3 regions of the Pseudoalteromonas lipolytica genome follow, and region 1 is predicted to be linked to each of the others. Evidence: predicted binding sites of a transcription regulator. Region 1 holds the regulator's gene; each other region holds the start of a gene.
What was found. The regulator LexA, encoded in region 1, represses DNA repair genes until DNA is damaged. The targets are predictions, from matches to a motif close to TACTGTATNNNNATACAGTA.
Positions count from the first base shown of each region.

Region 1 (6,328 bases):
AATTTTACAGTGCTTTTCTATTGCTTATTTCGGCTATCTCGAGTTTTTGCCATGACTCAAACAAGGTGCGTTGCTTATCTGATATTTTTAAGTCATAGGTTTTTTGCATATAAAAATAGGTGTCTGCTATACGTTTTCTTGCATAAAGTGGAGGTTCGAATACGCGCTGTTTAAAATCTATTTTCACAGGGCATGCGCCGTAGTTGGCGCTACTCGTTGCAACCATTCCATAGCGAAAATTTGAGCGGTCGGCATTTATTTCACCAATTGCAGGGGCTAGATTATGGATGTCAGCCTCCATTTTACGAAACTTTTCACTGACTTTTCGGCAGTTTTTACGCCCGCCATTTTGCCAACATTGTAATTGGTGCCCAAACTCCCACGCAGGGACTATATGTTCCCATTCAATTCGTTTCGCGCGTGCATTTTCTTTACCAGAGCGAGTGATTTCGTTACGTGGTATGTACCCGCAGACGCTCGGGTCGGGCACCAGTTTTTTTCCTTGGCGTTTAATATCACACCCGCAATATAAGCTTTTAGCGTTTTCGGGTAAGGTTTTAATAAGGTATTTTTTGGCGCTAGAAAAGTTTGAAAACTGTTCCGCAGACGCCGTAAAGCATAACAACAGGCATAAAGTTGCTGATAAAAGTAAACGCATATCCATCACATAAGTGAACTACTGGAAACACTATTGTAAAACGCAGAGCTGAAAAGAAAAAGAGCACGCGCCAAAAGTAAACTATAGTCATTAATAAATACAGTCTATGGGAGTTGAACAATGCGGTTAGGTGCGTTTTCTGTGAGTTTAAATGTACAAGATATCCATGCTTCAAAGCTATTTTACGAGAAGTTGGGGTTTACTCAGTTTGCGGGTGAGATAGAGCATAATTGGTTGATTATGAAAAACGGTGAACATTTAATAGGTTTGTTTCAGGGGATGTTTGATAAAACCATGCTGACTTTTAACCCTGGCTGGGACCAAAGTGCGAGACCTTTAAGTGAGTTTAGTGCTTATGATGAACTAGAGGCGCACTTTAAACAACAGGGGCTGGCGGTACAAAAGGTCGGTGATGCCAGTTTTATTGTCACCGACCCTGATGGTAACCCTATTTTGATTGATCAGCACGTGTAATCGGTTTACGGCGTCTGATACGGACATTTTGTAGTAATAAAATAATGCCCGTAATACAAAATAATACGCTACTTGCGGCAAAGCTAATTAGTAATGGGTTGTTGAAATTTTCTCGTTCATCATAATCCATGATATGCAGCATCCAGAAAAAGTCAAAAATGCGCCACAAGGTGCTACGAACACTAATGACTTTACCGGAGTCGCCTTCTAAATAAACGGTTGTATTTAACCAATCGTTATAGCTCACTTGCCACACATTGGAGCGGTGACCGACTTCTCTCGCTCCTTTTTCTAGTAACTGCGCACCCGCGACATCCGCCTTGATGAGTAAGTGTGCATTTGCATTGGCAATAATTTCAGTTTTAGTTGGTGTGCTCATAGCACGACCTGATTGACCGTCAAAGTTAAACACGCCTTTATTAGTCGTCACTTCGATGATGGGAGTGGTTAAAAAATGACGGTATTGAATGCTATCAATTTGCTGAAATTGTTTGGTTATTTGGTCAAGAGAAGCGGGGTAATCATGCAAGGTAAATGGATTATCTAAGCTACGATTGGCTAAATGTTTACCATGTACTTTTTGAAGGGGTATTGAGCTCATTACTAAGCCCCCTAATAACCAAAAAAAGAGTTGTATGGCGAGTAAGTAACCCAGCCACTTATGCCCTTTACGGGCATATTTAAATACGCGCTTATTCATTGATTACCTCTTATTATTTTTTTATTGGGCAGCGGTATAGACAGAGCGACTCAACGCTCTTGCAGCATTTACTGTATTCTAAATTTGGTTTATGTACAAAACTGAGTTAAAGTTTCAGAGATATCAATAGAGGGTAAAAACGAGAGTATGTCGGAAATTCAATTTTTAAATGTAGATCTGGAACTTGAATCAAAACACGATATGAGTGCGCTGGTAGCTGATTTAAAGAAAAACGCCATGGTTTTACATTACGACCAAGATGAATACCGTCAATTAGCACGTATTGAAGCCGCGGCTGATATCAGCACACCAGATAAAGCTATCAACCAATTATGTGAACTTATAGAGTCGTGCTCACGCAATGCATTAAAGCAATGGTTGTCTTGCTCAAAGCGTACTTTCGATATTGGGTTTGAGTCGGGTGACTCACCTAAATGTTTTAATCAAGCCCTGCACGCAGACACCTTATTACGTATTTCAGCGATTGGCGCAGGGCTCGAAATTACTATTTATCCTGTTGAGCGTTAATCACTAACGCTTGACTACCGCTGCGGTCATTCGTGATACGCAGCATAGTTCACCTGCCGCATTCGTTATTTTAATTTCCCATACAGATGTTCGCTTACCTAAGTGCAGTGGCTTTGCCGTGGCTGTTAAGAGGCCTTTTCGAGAGGCTTTAATGTGATTGGCATTTATTTCTTGGCCAACAGCATAATATGCGGTGAAGTCGACCACAAAATTGGCTGCATAACTTGCTACAGTCTCTGCTAAAACAACATTAGCACCACCATGGACCATCCCCATAGGGTTATGATGCTCTGGAATAGCGGGCATAGTGGCCACTAAATAATCGTCGCCGATTTCGGTTATTTCAATGCCCATTGTTTTCATTAATGTGCCTTGCCCAGTAATACCCTGTTCGAGTTCTTTACATAATTCGAGGGTGAATGGTTGATACCAAATGCTCATTGTGTTTCCTTCGCAAACTAACTTCTTAAGTGAAATATCGGTATACAATATGGTATCTATCCCCACCGTTCAATGCTTGTTTTTTATCATGAGAGGAAGGGGAATTTAAATTTGCGATTTTCAGATAACTGTATATACTCACAGTTAAATGTACTGTATGGAAAACCAGTTGTATGCGCCCATTAACAAAACGCCAATCGCAAATTTTAGAACTTATTAAAGTATTTATTAAAGACACTGGTATGCCACCTACGCGTGCTGAAATAGCGCAAACATTGGGATTTAAAAGTGCCAATGCCGCTGAAGAGCATCTAAAAGCACTGGCAAAAAAAGGCATGATTAAAATGAAGCCTGGAGCAAGCCGAGGCATTCAATTAGTCGAAGAAGACGAGCCAGAACAGCTTGGCTTACCACTGATTGGGCGTGTTGCCGCGGGTGAACCTATTTTGGCGCAAGAGCATGTAGAAAGCCATTGTCAGGTTGACCCTGCATTGTTTAAACCCGCTGCAGACTTCTTATTGCGAGTTAACGGCATGAGTATGAAAGACATTGGTATCATGGATGGTGACTTACTGGCAGTACACAAAACGCAAGTTGCAGAAAATGGCCAAGTTGTTGTGGCACGTGTCGATGACGATGTGACTGTAAAACGTTTAGAAAAAGCAGGACGTAAAGTATTTTTGCATGCTGAAAATGAAGAGTTTGCCCCGATTGAAGTGGACTTAGAGCATGAGTCATTTAATATTGAAGGCTTAGCGGTTGGGGTTATTCGCAACGCTGATTGGATGTAGCTTTTTATATTACGCGTTAATCGTTACAAGCAGAGTAATTCCTTTATCTGCTTTGCTAAACTTTTTTGAAACAACGCACCAAATTGATTCAATTTGGTGCGTTGTTTGTTTTTGACCGTTTACCTAAGATTTGTTAACCCTTACTTTCTACATAAAGCCTTATACGGCGCAGTTTTCCTTTCTTTTTAAGTTTTTATACTTGCCTTAAGTATTAATTAACGCGCTGATTATAGTTGTTATTTTTGCACCAAAATAAACATTTATTACCACGAAAACTTGCTTATTGCTCATTTTTTAACTAATTGGTTAAGTACATTGTATTAACACCTATTTACGAAAAAGACACACAACAAATGTGTAAGGGGGTTAAACAATGAGTGTGTCGTTCACTGCGTCGTGATGATACACAGACCCAAGCTGTTTGCAGATGACACATCAACCATCGATTGGTTTGGGTATTTAAACAATAAAAAAAACGAATGGGCACCAGCTGTAACGCCTTTTCGCTTTGCGTCTTGCAATAGCATTAAAAGGAGCTGTCACATGGGTAAACTGCGTTACACCTTGTGGCTTATATTGGTAGCACTTCCGCAACTTGCTTTGGCAAATAGCCAATTCAATATGCGTAAAGGTGTCACTGATATAAGTAATAATGTTTATGAATTACATATGACGATATTTATTATTTGTTGTGTGATTGGCATCATCGTATTTGCGGTGATGTTTTGGGCTTTGATACATCATCGTAAGTCTAAAGGGGCAAAGCCTGCCCAATTCCATGAAAGCACGAAGGTTGAGATACTTTGGACTGCAATTCCATTTGTGATCTTAATCGCTATGGCGATCCCTGCCACCAAAACGCTTATTGCCATGGAAGATGCTTCAAAAGCAGATATTACAATCAAAGTAACAGGGTCGCAGTGGAAGTGGCACTATGAATACATGGGAGAAGATATTGCTTTCTATTCGATTTTAGCGACACCGAAAGATCAAATAGATAATCAAGCCGAAAAAACAGAGCACTACCTACTCGAAGTCGACAAACCTCTGGTGTTACCAATCAACAAAAAAGTACGTTTTTTAATGACCTCTGATGATGTAATACATTCTTGGTGGGTTCCTGATTTTGCCGTGAAAAAAGATGCCAATCCCGGCTTTATTAATGAAGCATGGACACGCATTAACGAGCCCGGTATGTACCGCGGCCAATGCGCAGAGTTATGTGGCAAAGACCATGGTTTTATGCCGGTGGTTGTTGAGGCATTGCCAGAAGATGAGTTTGCGACTTGGCTTGCAGACGCAAAACAAGCGAAAGAACAAGCCGCTGCTGCAGATGCCGCATTACTTGATCAAACTCTTTCGAAAGATGAATTAGTTGTTTTAGGCGAGCAAGTCTATATGGCCAGCTGCGCAGCCTGCCATCAGCCCACTGGCATGGGATTGCCGGGTGTATTTCCAGCCTTAAAAGGCAGCCCAATCGTGTTGGGCGATGTGAACGATCATATTGATATTGTTTTACATGGTAAGCCAGGTACAGCGATGCAAGCGTTTGATAAACAGCTTTCAATAAAACAACTTGCAGCAGTCATCACTTATAAACGCAATGCGTGGGGTAACAATACCGGTGATGTCATTCAACCGAGTCAGATTCAAGCAGCAATTGATGCAGCAGCGGAGGCGAACTAATGAGTAACGTTATTAATGAGCAAGCCACTGAGCATGCGCATCACGACCACCATCATCCAGCGAAAGGTTTCAAGCGTTGGTTATATACAACCAACCATAAAGACATCGGTAGTTTGTACCTGATCTTCTCGTTGACGATGTTTTTAATTGGCGGCGCCATGGCGATGGTGATCCGTGCTGAATTATTCCAACCAGGTTTACAATTGGTTGATCCTCACTTTTTTAACCAAATGACCACAGTACATGGGTTGATCATGGTATTTGGGGCTGTGATGCCCGCCTTTACAGGGCTTGCGAACTGGATGGTACCTATGATGATAGGTGCGCCAGATATGGCCTTACCACGAATGAACAACTGGAGCTTTTGGATTTTACCTTTTGCCTTCCTTATTTTATTGGCATCGCTGCTTATGCCCGGTGGTGGTCCCGCTTTTGGTTGGACGTTCTATGCACCGCTTTCAACGACTTACAGTAACGATAATACCGCGCTGTTTGTGTTTGCAGTGCATATTATGGGTATTAGCTCAATTATGGGCGCTATCAATGTCATTGTGACAATTGTAAACCTTAGAGCGCCGGGTATGACATGGATGAAACTGCCTCTATTTGTATGGACGTGGCTGATCACGGCTTTCTTACTGATTGCTGTTATGCCCGTGCTGGCAGGTGCCGTGACAATGGTATTGACCGATAAGTACTTTGCGACCAGTTTTTTTGATGCTGCTGGTGGCGGAGATCCGGTGATGTTCCAGCATATTTTCTGGTTCTTTGGTCACCCTGAAGTCTACATTATGATCTTACCGGCGTTCGGTATTATCTCAACGATTGTGCCGACCTTTTCGCGCAAAAAATTATTCGGCTATGCGTCCATGGTGTATGCAACCTCATCAATAGCACTCTTAAGCTTTATTGTTTGGGCACACCACATGTTTACGACAGGTATGCCGGTTGCTGGCGAATTGTTCTTTATGTACGCGACGATGCTGATTTCGGTGCCAACTGGGGTAAAAGTGTTTAACTGGGTGGCAACAATGTGGCGAGGCTCTATTA
Region 1 is NZ_CP032090.1:3,469,305-3,475,632, reverse strand. Features, by position in the region: gene D0907_RS15610 (endonuclease) at 5-664, opposite strand; gene D0907_RS15605 (VOC family protein) at 779-1,132, shown strand; gene D0907_RS15600 (hypothetical protein) at 1,107-1,832, opposite strand; gene D0907_RS15595 (hypothetical protein) at 1,980-2,360, shown strand; gene D0907_RS15590 (PaaI family thioesterase) at 2,364-2,801, opposite strand; gene lexA (transcriptional repressor LexA) at 2,975-3,592, shown strand; gene coxB (cytochrome c oxidase subunit II) at 4,136-5,278, shown strand; gene ctaD (cytochrome c oxidase subunit I) at 5,278-6,328, shown strand, end outside.

Region 2 (6,328 bases), 1.6 Mb from region 1:
GAGCCGTCAGATTTACAGTCTGATCCCTTTGGCCGCTCGGGAACCCCTCCACACTAATTTTTATTGCATTTGGCCCCACTTAACTGAGCGTAGAAAAGTGGTGGAGGGAGCTGGATTCGAACCAGCGAAGGCTGAGCCGTCAGATTTACAGTCTGATCCCTTTGGCCGCTCGGGAACCCCTCCAATGCAACGGCGCTGATAATAGCAAACTGGCTCTTTAAGTAAAGAAAAAAACTAAAGAAAAATAGATTAATGCCGATAACTGGTTAATCTTGAAACTATTCGGCCAAAGTCTATGCAAATTGATGGTTTGTTGCTCAACGAGAGTCAACTTGATAATCGTCTTAACAAAAGTGTTCATGAACACCGCCAAGGTGAGTTTGCCTTATTATTGGCGATGCTGTCTCATGATGCGCTTGATTTTAGCCAGTTTCATTTACCGAAAACAGAATTAACCGATACTCAGAGTTCAGAACACGTACTCAGAAATGAGTTAGGGGCAGGCCCAAAACAACCATTAGCGCCTGAACAATATGATATGTTAATCGGGCAGAATAATGGGCTGCGACTTTTACAAGGTGGCTTGTCAGATATTCGCCTACGTAATTGTCTCAGTCCTGAGCCGCTTGCTATCCGCGATGATAAAAATCATGTGCCGTTAGAAGTCATCGATAACTGTGAGCCAGCAGTCAGAAAACGCTATTACGATAAAAACGCACCCACAGAGCGTATGCAAATGGATGCAGCTGCGTTTTATGACAGCTTAACGGACGAGGCGATTCATCAGCCTTTGCAATTGGCAACTGCTTAATTAATTGAAATTGTCATACTCGCCTTGTACGCTACACTTACAAAGGTAGGTAAATTGGTGCAAATCAGTAAAAAGTACAGCTAATTTTTTATGTGCTTGTTATAATGCGCCCAAATGGCTTTATGCCATTATCATTGAACCAAGTTATTAGGACTATAATGAAGAAAACATTCACGCTTAACCATGAGAAAATTAAATACCCTCGCATGGTTGATGCAGCTAAGCACGAAGTGAAGAAGTATTTAAAACGTGAGCGTAATAAAACTCTCCCAGAAGATGCCGATTACTGGGCATTTGATTGTAAATTTGGAGAGTCAGCTGACGACGCGAAAGTCGTTCATGTGGCGGAAATTAATAAATGCATTAGCGATATTGAAGCAAAAGGGCTTACATCGTTTTATGTCGAGATTCTAGCGCGTCCAGCACAACGCCAGTTACAAGAATTTGACGAAGAATAGTCGTTATAATTCATAGAATTTAAGAATGGGCCTTGAGGCCCATTTTTATTGTCTGAAATACAATGACATTATTTTGTGTTGATTTATATCACATGCCCACCACGCAACGGCTTTCCCTACAATGGCTAGTCAAGGTTTAGATTGGCTATATAAACAGTGAATAGCCGTGATTTAAATTGCGTGACACTTTTTATATTTTTTGCCGCTACCGCAAGGGCATTCATCATTACGGCCAGTTTTAATATCAGCAACGGGCGTTATTTCACCATCAAGGTAACGCCATAGTCCATCTTCTTTAATAAAACGCGATTTCTCGTGTAACTCACAATACAAGTTTTGGTAAAAGTAATTTGCTTTAAATTCTACAAAACCTTCTTGCTCGTTATATTCAGTATCTAAAACGCTTAGCTTGGTAAAACGACAGCTATTAGCAAAATCTTTGATTTCGCTAACAGGGTTAGCGGTTTGTTGGCTTTGTGCGTATGTTGTAAAGACATATTTTGCATCTTTTAAGGCATAAGCACTAAAGCGAGAACGCATAAGTTGTTCCGGCGTTTGTGCTTGGCTATCGCCTGTGTGCAAAGGTTGGCAGCAAAGCGAGTAATCTTGTTTGCTGCCACAAGGACAAAGGGAGTGTGTGAGTGATGTCATAACAACTTACCTAAAACAATAAATTGCTATTTTAGCAAGCCTATTGTGGCTGCGGTACTAAATTGTTTAATGGGTTGCTTTTGGTGAAGCAGTAAAACTTTGCAGATGCATGTTCTAAATTAAGAGTCATAGAATCTAGTTGATTGTTGCTGACAATATCTGTCCAGGTGATCACTGCGGCAAAGTTACCGTTGTGCAGCGCCGAACTTAACACATATTCAAGATTCACAAGGTGCTTTTGTCTGATCACTAACAGTTTACTGGTGTCGATTGAACATGAATCGAGTAATGCTTTACTTGGCACATGATCAGGTGCAATTAACAATGTCCACGCACTTTGACTGTTATAGTGATGTAATACCTTTAATAGCTCAAATGTTGCTGAAATTTCGTCTTCAATTTGAATTAAATTAACCGACGCTTTGTCGTTATCTTGTTGATAGCTTTTAACGGTTCTTAAGGTAATTGGCTGTAACATAACTTTCACTCACTGGTTGTTTATACAGTATGTGTATACAGTAGTTTATACAGTATTTTTGCGCAAGTGTTTTTTGCTATTTTTTTAACCAATTATTCAGCTTTTAATAATTTTAAAAATTAAATCTTTAAAAACAATTAGTTATTTTGTTTCTTTGCAGTGTGATATTTTGTGAAAAATGGATGAAATAATATATACAGTGTTTTATATCGAAGTTTATACAGTAGTTTGTATGCAGGATATTTGAGGTTTATACAGGTGTTTTGATAAAGAAGCCGGTGTACACCGGCTTCTAAAATTTAGTTTTTCAAGTACGTATTTAAAAACTCAAGGTACGCGTTTGATGCTTTGATACGGTTTTCTTTTTTAGTAAAACCATGACCTTCGTCATCGAACAACACGTATTCTACGGGGACACCATTCGCTTTTACTGCGGCAACAAGCTCATCACTCTCAACTTGCAATACACGAGGGTCGTTTGCACCTTGAATAACCATCAGTGGTTTCGTAATGTTTTTAGCATGGAAGAGGGGAGATATCGCTCGATGGCGTTCGCCATCAGTTGCAGGGTCACCCATTTCATCGTACAGTGCCTTTTTAAAGCTTTCCCACCAAGGTGGTATAGAGTTTAATGTTCTTACCCAGTTAGTTACGCCAAAAATATTAATACCTACTTTAAATTCTTCAGGTTCGAAAACCAGCGCCGCTGCCGTCATAAAGCCACCGTAACTGCCACCCATAATGCCAATTTTATCAGCATCAACCCAGTCTAAGCTCTGTAAGTGCTTTTTCCCGTAGACAATATCTTGCAAATCGTCTGTGCCATGCTTTTTATCATCTAAATGGAAAAAAGTTTTACCATAGCCAGAGCTACCGCGATTGTTTACAGCAAATATAGCATAGCCATGATTAACTAAATGTTGCTGCATTGCGCTGTAACCTGTGCGGCTCTGGCCGCCCGGACCCCCATGCACCCACACTAGAGCAGGCACTTTATTGTTACTATTAGCCTGTTTGGGCTTATATAAAACGCCAGGGATTTCTAAACCGTCAAAGCTTTTAAAACGCACAATCGTGCTTTCAACAAGATCATTTTGATCAATTGCATCGCTTAAAGTATGGGTCAGTTTTTTTGCTTTCGTTTCGCCTAATTGCCAAACAAATAAGTTACTTGGCGAGGTATCTGAATTTAGGTAAAACGCCATGCTCTTTTCATCAGCTGAAAAGCTTACACCACGTAAATTGCCCGGGGGCAAGGCAGGCATATCGATTTGTTTATTGGTTTTTGTGTCAATGATTGTCACTTTAGTACTGGCATCAGCATTAACCCCACTTACTTGGTAACGCCCTGATTTTGAGAAGTAAATAAAGCTGACATCCCAGTCATCTTTTAGGGCGGGGCTGTGCTCACCTGTCGTTAAGTCATAGCGCCAAACCTGTGAAAATTCACCTTTTGCATCGGTCGAGTAATACAGAGACTTGCTGTCTTTTGAGAATGTTTCAGGGCCATATTGCGCTTCATTATCATGACGAGTGATTAGCTCAGGTTTGAGCATTTTTTTCATTGTATCGAGAATGAACACATCACTGTCTTTATTAGAGTTATTTTTTGATAAAGCAATAAAGCGGCCATCAGGGCTAATCGCCCCGACATCTAGACCGAGAGTATTTTGATAAACAGGTGTTATTTCATAGCGTGAACTGTCTACGCGATATAAATCCATAAACTTAGGATCGCGTTGATTACTCGTTATAAAAAAGTGTTTTCCATCGTCTGTAAAGCCCGCAAAGCTGGCACGAGTTTCATCGCCAGGAGTCAGGTCTTTGACAGTGCCGTCTGTCTCACGTACATAAATATGATAGCGCTCGTTCCCGCCTGAGTCCTTGGTAAATAATACGCGCTCATCATTTGGAAAATAGCGAACAGCATAGGTGCTGTCTTCAAAGTTTGTTAAACGTGTTTTGTTCGCTGTTTTAATATCAATTTCGTAGAGGCTATAGATGCCGCTTTCATCACTGCTAACAAGGATTTTGTCACCTTTAGGTGAAAAGCTGCTGCCCATAATTGAAGTGGTATCAAAAAATGTTTCAGCGTCATACTGTTTAATAGTGTGTTCTTGTTGCTGACTAATTTCGCTGGTGGTCGTTTGGTTTGATTGTGAACATCCTGCTAATGCAAGGCTTAATGCACACGCAATGGCTGCTAGTTGAAAACTCGGTTTCATTTTAATTATTCCTTATTATTTTTCCGTTATTGAGTCTTACTTGTTCAATATATAAACGCAAGTTTTGCAGCTAAATAATTGTTACAAAGCATGTAACTTTTTAGGGACATTGCTGTGTTACAATTTAAATTTCGCAAAGGAATGGCAATGATAGAAATAAAAAATCTCAATAAGCGTTTTGCTACAGCAACCGTGTTCGAAAATTATAATAAGCAATTTAACAGTAAGAAAATGTGCTTACAGGCGAGCAATGGGAGTGGCAAAACCACGTTACTGATGATAATTGCTGGCCTTGAAAAACCACAGTCGGGGCAAATAATGTATGCTAATAAACAGCATAGTTCACCACAAAAGTATGTGGCTATTGCCAGCGATCGCATTTGTTTACCTGATTTTTTAACGGCTCAGCAAATTATTCAACTGACCTGTAAAGCCTTAAATGTGCCTGCGCCAATTGACCTTATTAACGGATTTAAGTTCAGCGAACACTTACACACCCGTTTTAGTGCATTATCGACAGGCAATCAAAAAAAATGCCAGCTTATAATCACGTTTATGAAGCGGGCGCCTTATTTGCTTTTAGATGAGCCGAGTGCAGCACTTGACCAAGCAAGTATCCATTATTTACTAAATTTGCTTGATAACTATTTAAGTGATAAACCCGATGGGCAAATCATTTTAACCAGCCACGAGCCAGATGTGTTTTTACACCAAGGCTTTGAGTGTACGCCATTATGATAGAGAGCTTGTCACGTTATAATGCATTAATGAGCTACCGCTATTTAGCATATACAACTGCACTTAAGAACTTACTGGCGCAGCTTAAAAACTTTGGTTTGTTGTTTGCGTTAGTGCTTGGGCCTGCGGTTTTAGGCATCGCGCTGTTGTTATTTTTGGGGCTGGGTAAAATTGTAGACAGCCATGAACATGCCCGTTTTAGCGCCCAGTTAGCTTTGCTCTATCTGGCACTGCAAGCCGTTATGTTATGGGCTGTTGCTCCTGCTATAACAAACTCAGAAAATAGAGCCTTTCAAGCACATATCTTTAAGCCTGCTTGGCTAATTTTAATCGACTGTAAGCTTTTACTACTCAGTAATGTGTGGTTAATGGCAAGCTTATTGATAGCCGTTGACCTTCGTCTTCAGCAATGGTTGCAGGTTCCTCATTTTATTCTATTTATGCTGTTGCAGTGGCTGTGCGGTTTAATGGTAATTTATAGACCTTATTCGCTATTTTATGGTTTTTTAGCGTGTAGTATTCTGGTTCTTTTACCGTTTAGTTTAGATTCCTTACACTACCATAGCGGCTTTTTAATTGGTTTTATGGGGAGTTTATTTTTTCCTAACATGAACCTCAGTCACAAACGTGTGGTTAGTTCACTCACTTCATTTTGGATTAGTTACTTTTTGGAGCACAGCTGGAGTGTAATTTGGCGAAGTGCTTTGTTTACTGCAAGCCTATTAGCCGCAGTGCAACTAGTTGAAATTCGTAGCGACTTTAATCATGCGATACAGGTTATGGTGTTGGCAAACTGTGTATTACTAGGTAGTTCATTACAGTTTGATTGCTTTGCAGTGCTTCAAAAATACCGAGTGTTTTTTCAAACAAATGGTCAGTACAGACGGTTTTATTTAAGTCATTTTATACCCAGTTTACTGTTTTATAGTGCAGCGACATTGGCGGCAATGCTTTTGTTAAATGTTTT
Region 2 is NZ_CP032090.1:1,419,835-1,426,162, forward strand. Features, by position in the region: tRNA gene D0907_RS06445 (tRNA-Tyr) at 1-50, opposite strand, end outside; tRNA gene D0907_RS06450 (tRNA-Tyr) at 99-183, opposite strand; gene D0907_RS06455 (VC2046/SO_2500 family protein) at 296-811, shown strand; gene D0907_RS06460 (DUF6172 family protein) at 970-1,269, shown strand; gene D0907_RS06465 (YchJ family protein) at 1,441-1,920, opposite strand; gene D0907_RS06470 (SulA-like leucine-rich domain-containing protein) at 1,961-2,398, opposite strand; gene D0907_RS06475 (S9 family peptidase) at 2,698-4,623, opposite strand; gene D0907_RS06480 (ATP-binding cassette domain-containing protein) at 4,771-5,361, shown strand; gene D0907_RS06485 (DUF6136 family protein) at 5,370-6,328, shown strand, end outside.
Region 2: a site for LexA is predicted at 2,422-2,441, ahead of D0907_RS06470 (SulA-like leucine-rich domain-containing protein). Genes of this name have one in related genera too.

Region 3 (6,328 bases), 1.3 Mb from region 1:
TGGTAACAGACCGAATTGGTCAAAGTATTGCGCAAAAAAGTAGTGCCTTTATCGCTGCGGATCGTGTGTTGGCCAGTAATCATCAGTTACCAACAGAGTATTTGCAAAAAGCGCAGGAACAGAGCTTACGCACTGCAAAAATTACGTATTTCGATACCATGCTATTTGCAGGTGACGAAATGCAACTTGGCTCAGTAAAGGCGGTTTCTGATAGTTATCCATTAAAAGGCGAACTTAAAGTAAAAACACGCTTAACTTCAGATGCTATTGTTACTGACGAAGTGCCAAAAATGGGTGAAGTATGGCTTAGTGAGTCAGTGTTTTATGCGCTTAATATTCAGGTTGGTAGTCAAGTTGAGCTGGGCGCTGCAACGTTTACAGCAAGTCGAGTGGTTGCCGAAGAACCCGATGCTCCTTTTAATGTTTTTTCCAGTAGTCAACGCATTTTAATTAATGAACGTGACATAGACGCGACACAGGTGATCCAGCCGGGGAGTCGCGTGTTTTATCGTCAATTGTATGCTGGTGAGCAAAGTGACTTAGACACCTTTTATGCTTGGCTTAAACCCCAAATGAAAGAAAACCAACAGTGGTATGGTGTTAAAGACAGGCAATCACCTATTGCGAACAGCTTAAATAGAGCGGAGAGCTTTTTATTACTGGCAGGTTTGTTAGGTATCATTTTAGCGGCAGTGGCAATTGCGGTATCGGCAAAACGCTACTGTGAAAGGCAATATGACCCAGTCGCAATGATGAAAACTCTTGGCGGCAGTAGGGCAACTATCCGTAAAATTTACTTATTACATTTAAGTTTAGTTTGCACAATGTCGGTCATTTTGGGGTTAGTTATTGGTTATTCTTTACAAATGATAGCCAGTGATTACCTTGCTCAGTCAATGGGCACAGAGCTGCCAAGCGCATCGGCAAAACCTTGGCTTATCGCAGTCAGTACAGGCGTGATTTGTGCCGTTATGTTCTCGATTAAGCCGCTGCTGGATTTATTTGATATTCCCCCATTGCGTGTACTTCGTCGCAACTTGGGTGACCGTTTATTAGTGAGCAAAATTCACCTTGCAATGTCGGCGCTAACGGTGTTTTTGTTAATGTGGTTGTTCAGTAATAACATTAAAATTACGGCCATTTTATTTACCTCAACAGCGTTTTTAATCGTGGTGCTATTTGGTCTATCGAAGCTTATTTTTGGTGGGGGTCGTAAGCTAGGCTTAAGTCCTGGTAATAGCTGGTCTTTAGCGATTGCTTCAATTCAAAAGCGAGCGAACGTAAATGCGGTGCAGCTTATAAGCTTTGCGCTTGCTATTAAATTACTGTTGTTTTTAATCGTACTTAAAAACGACATGATTTCAGATTGGCAGTCACAATTGCCAGCCGATGCGCCAAACTCATTTTTAGTGAATATAACAGAAGCTGAGCTTGAACCTATCACGTCGTTTTTAGCAGAGCGTGACATGCCTACGTCAGATTTTTACCCGATTGTTCGTGGTCGTGTTAATGCCGTTAATGGTGAGCTGGTGGCTCGTGAGGTATCATTAGAAGACAATGAGAAAAAAGATGAAGAAGCACGTTCAGGTATTGGCCGAGAGTTAAATCTTACGTGGCGCGCTGAGCTACCCAAGCAAAATGAGTTAATTGACGGTACATGGTTTACCGAGAGCTCAGTGGCAGAGGCGTCATTAGAAGAGTCAATGTTAGCGCGTTTAGATGTAGAGTTGGGCGATACACTCACCTTTTTAATTGGCGCTCAGTCATTCGATGCCAAAATTACCAGTGTACGTAAAGTAAATTGGAACACCTTAAAACCGAATTTCTTTATTATTTTGAGCCCCGATGTGCTGCAAAGTTTCCCTGCGACGTACATTTCATCGGTGCGTGTAAATAAAGATCAAAAGCGAGAGTTTAGTGAGTTATTACGTCAATACCCAACGGTGAATGCGATTGATGTTGAAAGCTTTATTAAGCAAATACGCTCAACAATAGAGCAAGTATCGTTAGCGATTGGCTTTGTACTCGCGATTGTTGTTGCGTGTGGTGCTTTAGTGCTTATTTCGCAAGTGCAAGCCAGCCTAGGTGAGCGTATGCAAGAAATTGTTATTTTGCGTACGCTAGGCGCTAAAGGGCGATTAATTAAAAACGCGACCTTGTATGAATTTTTATTATTAGGCTTTACGGCCGGTTTAGTCGCGGCTGTTGTCAGTGATGTTGCTTTGTTAATTGTACAAAAACAAATGTTCGAATTAGCAGGTAAGTTGCATCCACATATTTGGTTAATAGGCCCTGCAGCAGGTGGGTTATTTGTTGCGTGTTTAGGGTATTTAATGATAGCGCGCACTATGCGAAAAAATACTCAAGGTTTACTGCGGTCGCTAGGATAAAGACGATGTTTAAAAAATGCTCGCAATTGCGGGCATTTTTTATGAACTGTAATTAGTTACTGGTAATTTATACAGTGCTCTGGCATTATTAAATGCAGATGATGATTTTATAGATGGGTCAGTTAGTTGGCGATTATTTTAGGGATTGATCCTGGTTCACGATTAACAGGTTATGGGGTAATAGCCCACCAAGGTACTAAATTTACTTATTTAGGGAGTGGCTGTATAAAGCTTGCTGATCACGACTTTCCTATACGCTTAAAAATGATTTATCAAGGTGTTAGCCAGTTAATTGAACAGTTTTCGCCGGATAATTTTGCCATTGAAAAAGTGTTCATGGCACATAATCCTGACTCAGCACTCAAACTTGGTCAAGCCCGAGGGGCCGCCATAGTCGGTGCGTCAATGGCAGAGTTGCCCGTATTTGAGTACTCAGCCAGACAAATAAAACAGGCGGTCGTGGGGAATGGTGGTGCCGATAAATCGCAAGTACAGCATATGGTTAAAAATATTCTAAAACTGCCGGGAACCCCGCAAGCCGACGCTGCCGATGCGTTAGCAATTGCCATTTGCCATGCTCACTCAGAACAAAATTTAATTAAACTTGCGGGCAGCGCGAGCAAAACCGTAAGAGGACGATTAAGGAAGTAATATGATAGGTCGATTAAACGGGTTACTTGTTGAAAAGCAGCCACCAGAAATACTTATAGAGGTAAGTGGTGTCGGTTACGAAGTGCAAATGCCAATGACCTGTTTTTATGATTTACCCAATGTGGGTGAACAAGCGGTTATTTATACTCATTTTGTTGTTCGCGAAGACGCACAGTTATTATTTGGTTTTAATAATAAAACTGAACGTGCTTTATTTAGAGAGCTGTTAAAAGCAAATGGGGTAGGCCCTAAACTTGGCCTTGCCATTTTGTCGGGCATGTCGGCGCAGCAGTTTGTTAGTTGTGTTAACAATGAAGATGCGACAACCTTGGTTAAACTGCCTGGGGTGGGCAAAAAGACTGCAGAGCGCTTGGTACTTGAAATGAAAGACAGGCTAAAAAATTGGGGTAATGACTTATTCACACCATTTAGCGATAATGCCATTATTGAGCCTGCAAGTAATGATACGCTAGTAGCGAATAATGCTGCGGATGATGCTGTTTCAGCACTTGAATCTTTAGGCTATAAACTACCGCAAGCGCAAAAAGCGGTTAAAGCTGTAAATAAACCAGGTATGACAACAGAGGTTCTTATTAAAGAAGCTCTAAAGTCAATGTTGTGAGTACACCATGATTGAAGCAGATCGCTTAATTGATGCGAGTGAACAAAGTAATGAAGACAGTGTCGATCGTGCAATACGTCCAAAACTATTAAACGACTACACAGGCCAGCCGCATGTTAAGCAACAAATGGAAATTTTTATTGAAGCCGCTCGTCATCGTGGTGAAGCGTTAGACCATTTACTCATTTTTGGTCCGCCGGGTTTGGGTAAAACAACACTGGCTAATATTGTAGCGAATGAGCTTAATGTAAACATTAAAACGACTTCAGGGCCGGTTCTTGAAAAAGCGGGCGACTTAGCCGCGCTATTAACTAACCTTGAAGAAGGCGATGTACTGTTTATTGATGAAATTCACCGCTTAAGTCCACAAGTAGAAGAAATACTTTACCCCGCAATGGAAGATTATCAACTCGATATTATGATTGGTGAAGGTCCTGCGGCACGATCAATTAAGCTCGATTTACCGCCTTTCACATTAATAGGGGCTACAACGCGTGCTGGCTCGTTAACATCGCCATTACGAGATCGTTTTGGCATTGTGCAACGCTTAGAGTTTTATTCGGTTGAAGATTTATCAAAAATTGTTGCCCGCTCTGCTCGATATTTAGATTTAATCATGTGTGACGAAGGCGCCGTTGAAATTGCTAAACGCTCACGCGGTACACCACGAATAGCAAACAGACTTTTGCGCCGAGTACGAGATTACACGCAAGTTAAATCAGACGGTAAAGTAAATGCCGAAGTCGCTGAACAAGCACTTGATATGATCGATGTTGATAAAAGCGGTTTTGATTACATGGACCGAAAATACCTTCTTGCCATCATTGAAAAGTTTATGGGTGGCCCTGTTGGTCTCGATAACTTAGCGGCTGCCATTGGCGAAGAAAAAGAGACTATTGAAGATGTCATTGAGCCATTTTTAATTCAACAAGGATTTATTCAACGCACGCCCAGAGGGCGACTCGTTTCTGATATTGCCTACCTTCATTTTGGTCTTACCCCAGATAAATAACAAAACCCCGCTTAGCGGGGTTTTTAGTTTTTAGATATTAGAAAGTAGATACTAGAAAGTAGATATTAGAAGGTAGATATTAGAAGGTGGATCGAGCGGGGGTTACTGTAGCGATTAAATATAAAAAGCTTGCCTTAGGTTAATGTGGATTTATTTTGCACAAACCACAAACCACAAACCACAAACCACAAACCACAAACCACAAACCACAAACCACAAACCACAAACCACAAACCACAAACCACAAACCACAAACCACAAACCACAAACCACAAACCACAAACCACAAACCACAAACCACAAACCACAAACCACGATTGATGGTCTCATTTTAACATCTGTAATTCACATGCTGTTAAGTTATCTGTAGGTATTCTCATTGACGTTTGTGCAGGCAAAAAAAAGCCCGCATAAGCATGCGGGCAAACAACAAGTTGAAGGAAGTAATCCAGGGAACTACGGTTTTCTTAAAGAGGTTTTATCCTGTTTAAGTCAACCAAGTGCAATACGAAACTTCATATTGCAAAAAACGGAGCTTAATGAAAAAACTTTCAAAGGTTGCAGCTCGGTATGGGGAAATGATACGCAATGGTGGATTTTTCTTCAAACTAGAAAAATTTAATTTTCAGATAAAAAAAACTAATGTGAGTGATTTGTTGGTTTGTTTTCTTTTTGTTCACTTATTGAGTGTTTTTACTTTAAGTTTATGAATAAAATGATTTTTATAATATCAACAAACATTGTTCAGGATTAGTTTAAGTATTCTGTAGTAGATTTGCAAAACATGTTTTGGGTGTTTATGCGTAAAATATGAATAAACGCCGTGTTTTATGAGGTTTTGCTATATTTTTAGTTGCCTAATGGTGGTACTCATTTTTGCAGTGAAAACATAGCAAAAATAAGTTTTTAAAGGATTGTGAGCAAAAAATAGCTAAGCTGAGTGCTTTTCACCGTTATTTGCCGCTATTTCACAGCAAGAGCGTTGTCAGTTCATTATTGACTAGATACACTAGATGTAACTTTTGGCCAAGTTTGTGGTCAATAAATGCAAGTGTAAAAAATATAACAAATTATATAGAAATCTATTTTAGGAGTTTAACGTGGGATCAGGGCTTAACTTTTTAGATCTTATTCTAGAAGCCAGTGTACTTGTCCAATTAGTGATGTTGGCATTAGTGGGTATGTCGGTCATGTCATGGGCAATTATTTTTCAACGTAAAAAAGCGATTTCTGATGCATTAAATGGCGCAAAGCGTTTTGAGCAAAAGTTCTGGTCAGGTGTTGATCTTAGTAAATTATATAATGAAGTGTCTGCCCGCCCAGGCGGAGCTTCGGGCGTTGAAGCTCTTTTTGTTGCCGGTTTTAAAGAATTTGCACGCCACAAAAAAAATACGTTCCAAAGTGCCAGTATCGTTATGGAAGGCACGCATCGTTCAATGCGTGTTGCTTTGTCGCGTGAAGTTGAAAAATTAGAATCTAGTTTATCGTTTTTGGCGACCGTTGGTTCTATTAGTCCTTATATCGGCTTATTTGGTACTGTATGGGGTATCATGAATGCATTTATCGCACTAGGTGAAGTGAAACAAGCTACATTACAAATGGTTGCACCGGGCATTGCCGAAGCACTTATTGCAACTGCAATGGGCTTATTTG
Region 3 is NZ_CP032090.1:2,127,283-2,133,610, reverse strand. Features, by position in the region: gene D0907_RS09700 (ABC transporter permease) at 1-2,390, shown strand, start outside; gene ruvC (crossover junction endodeoxyribonuclease RuvC) at 2,517-3,041, shown strand; gene ruvA (Holliday junction branch migration protein RuvA) at 3,043-3,663, shown strand; gene ruvB (Holliday junction branch migration DNA helicase RuvB) at 3,671-4,675, shown strand; gene D0907_RS09675 (hypothetical protein) at 5,055-5,297, shown strand; gene tolQ (protein TolQ) at 5,776-6,328, shown strand, end outside.
Region 3: a site for LexA is predicted at 2,448-2,467, ahead of ruvC (crossover junction endodeoxyribonuclease RuvC). Genes of this name have one in related genera too.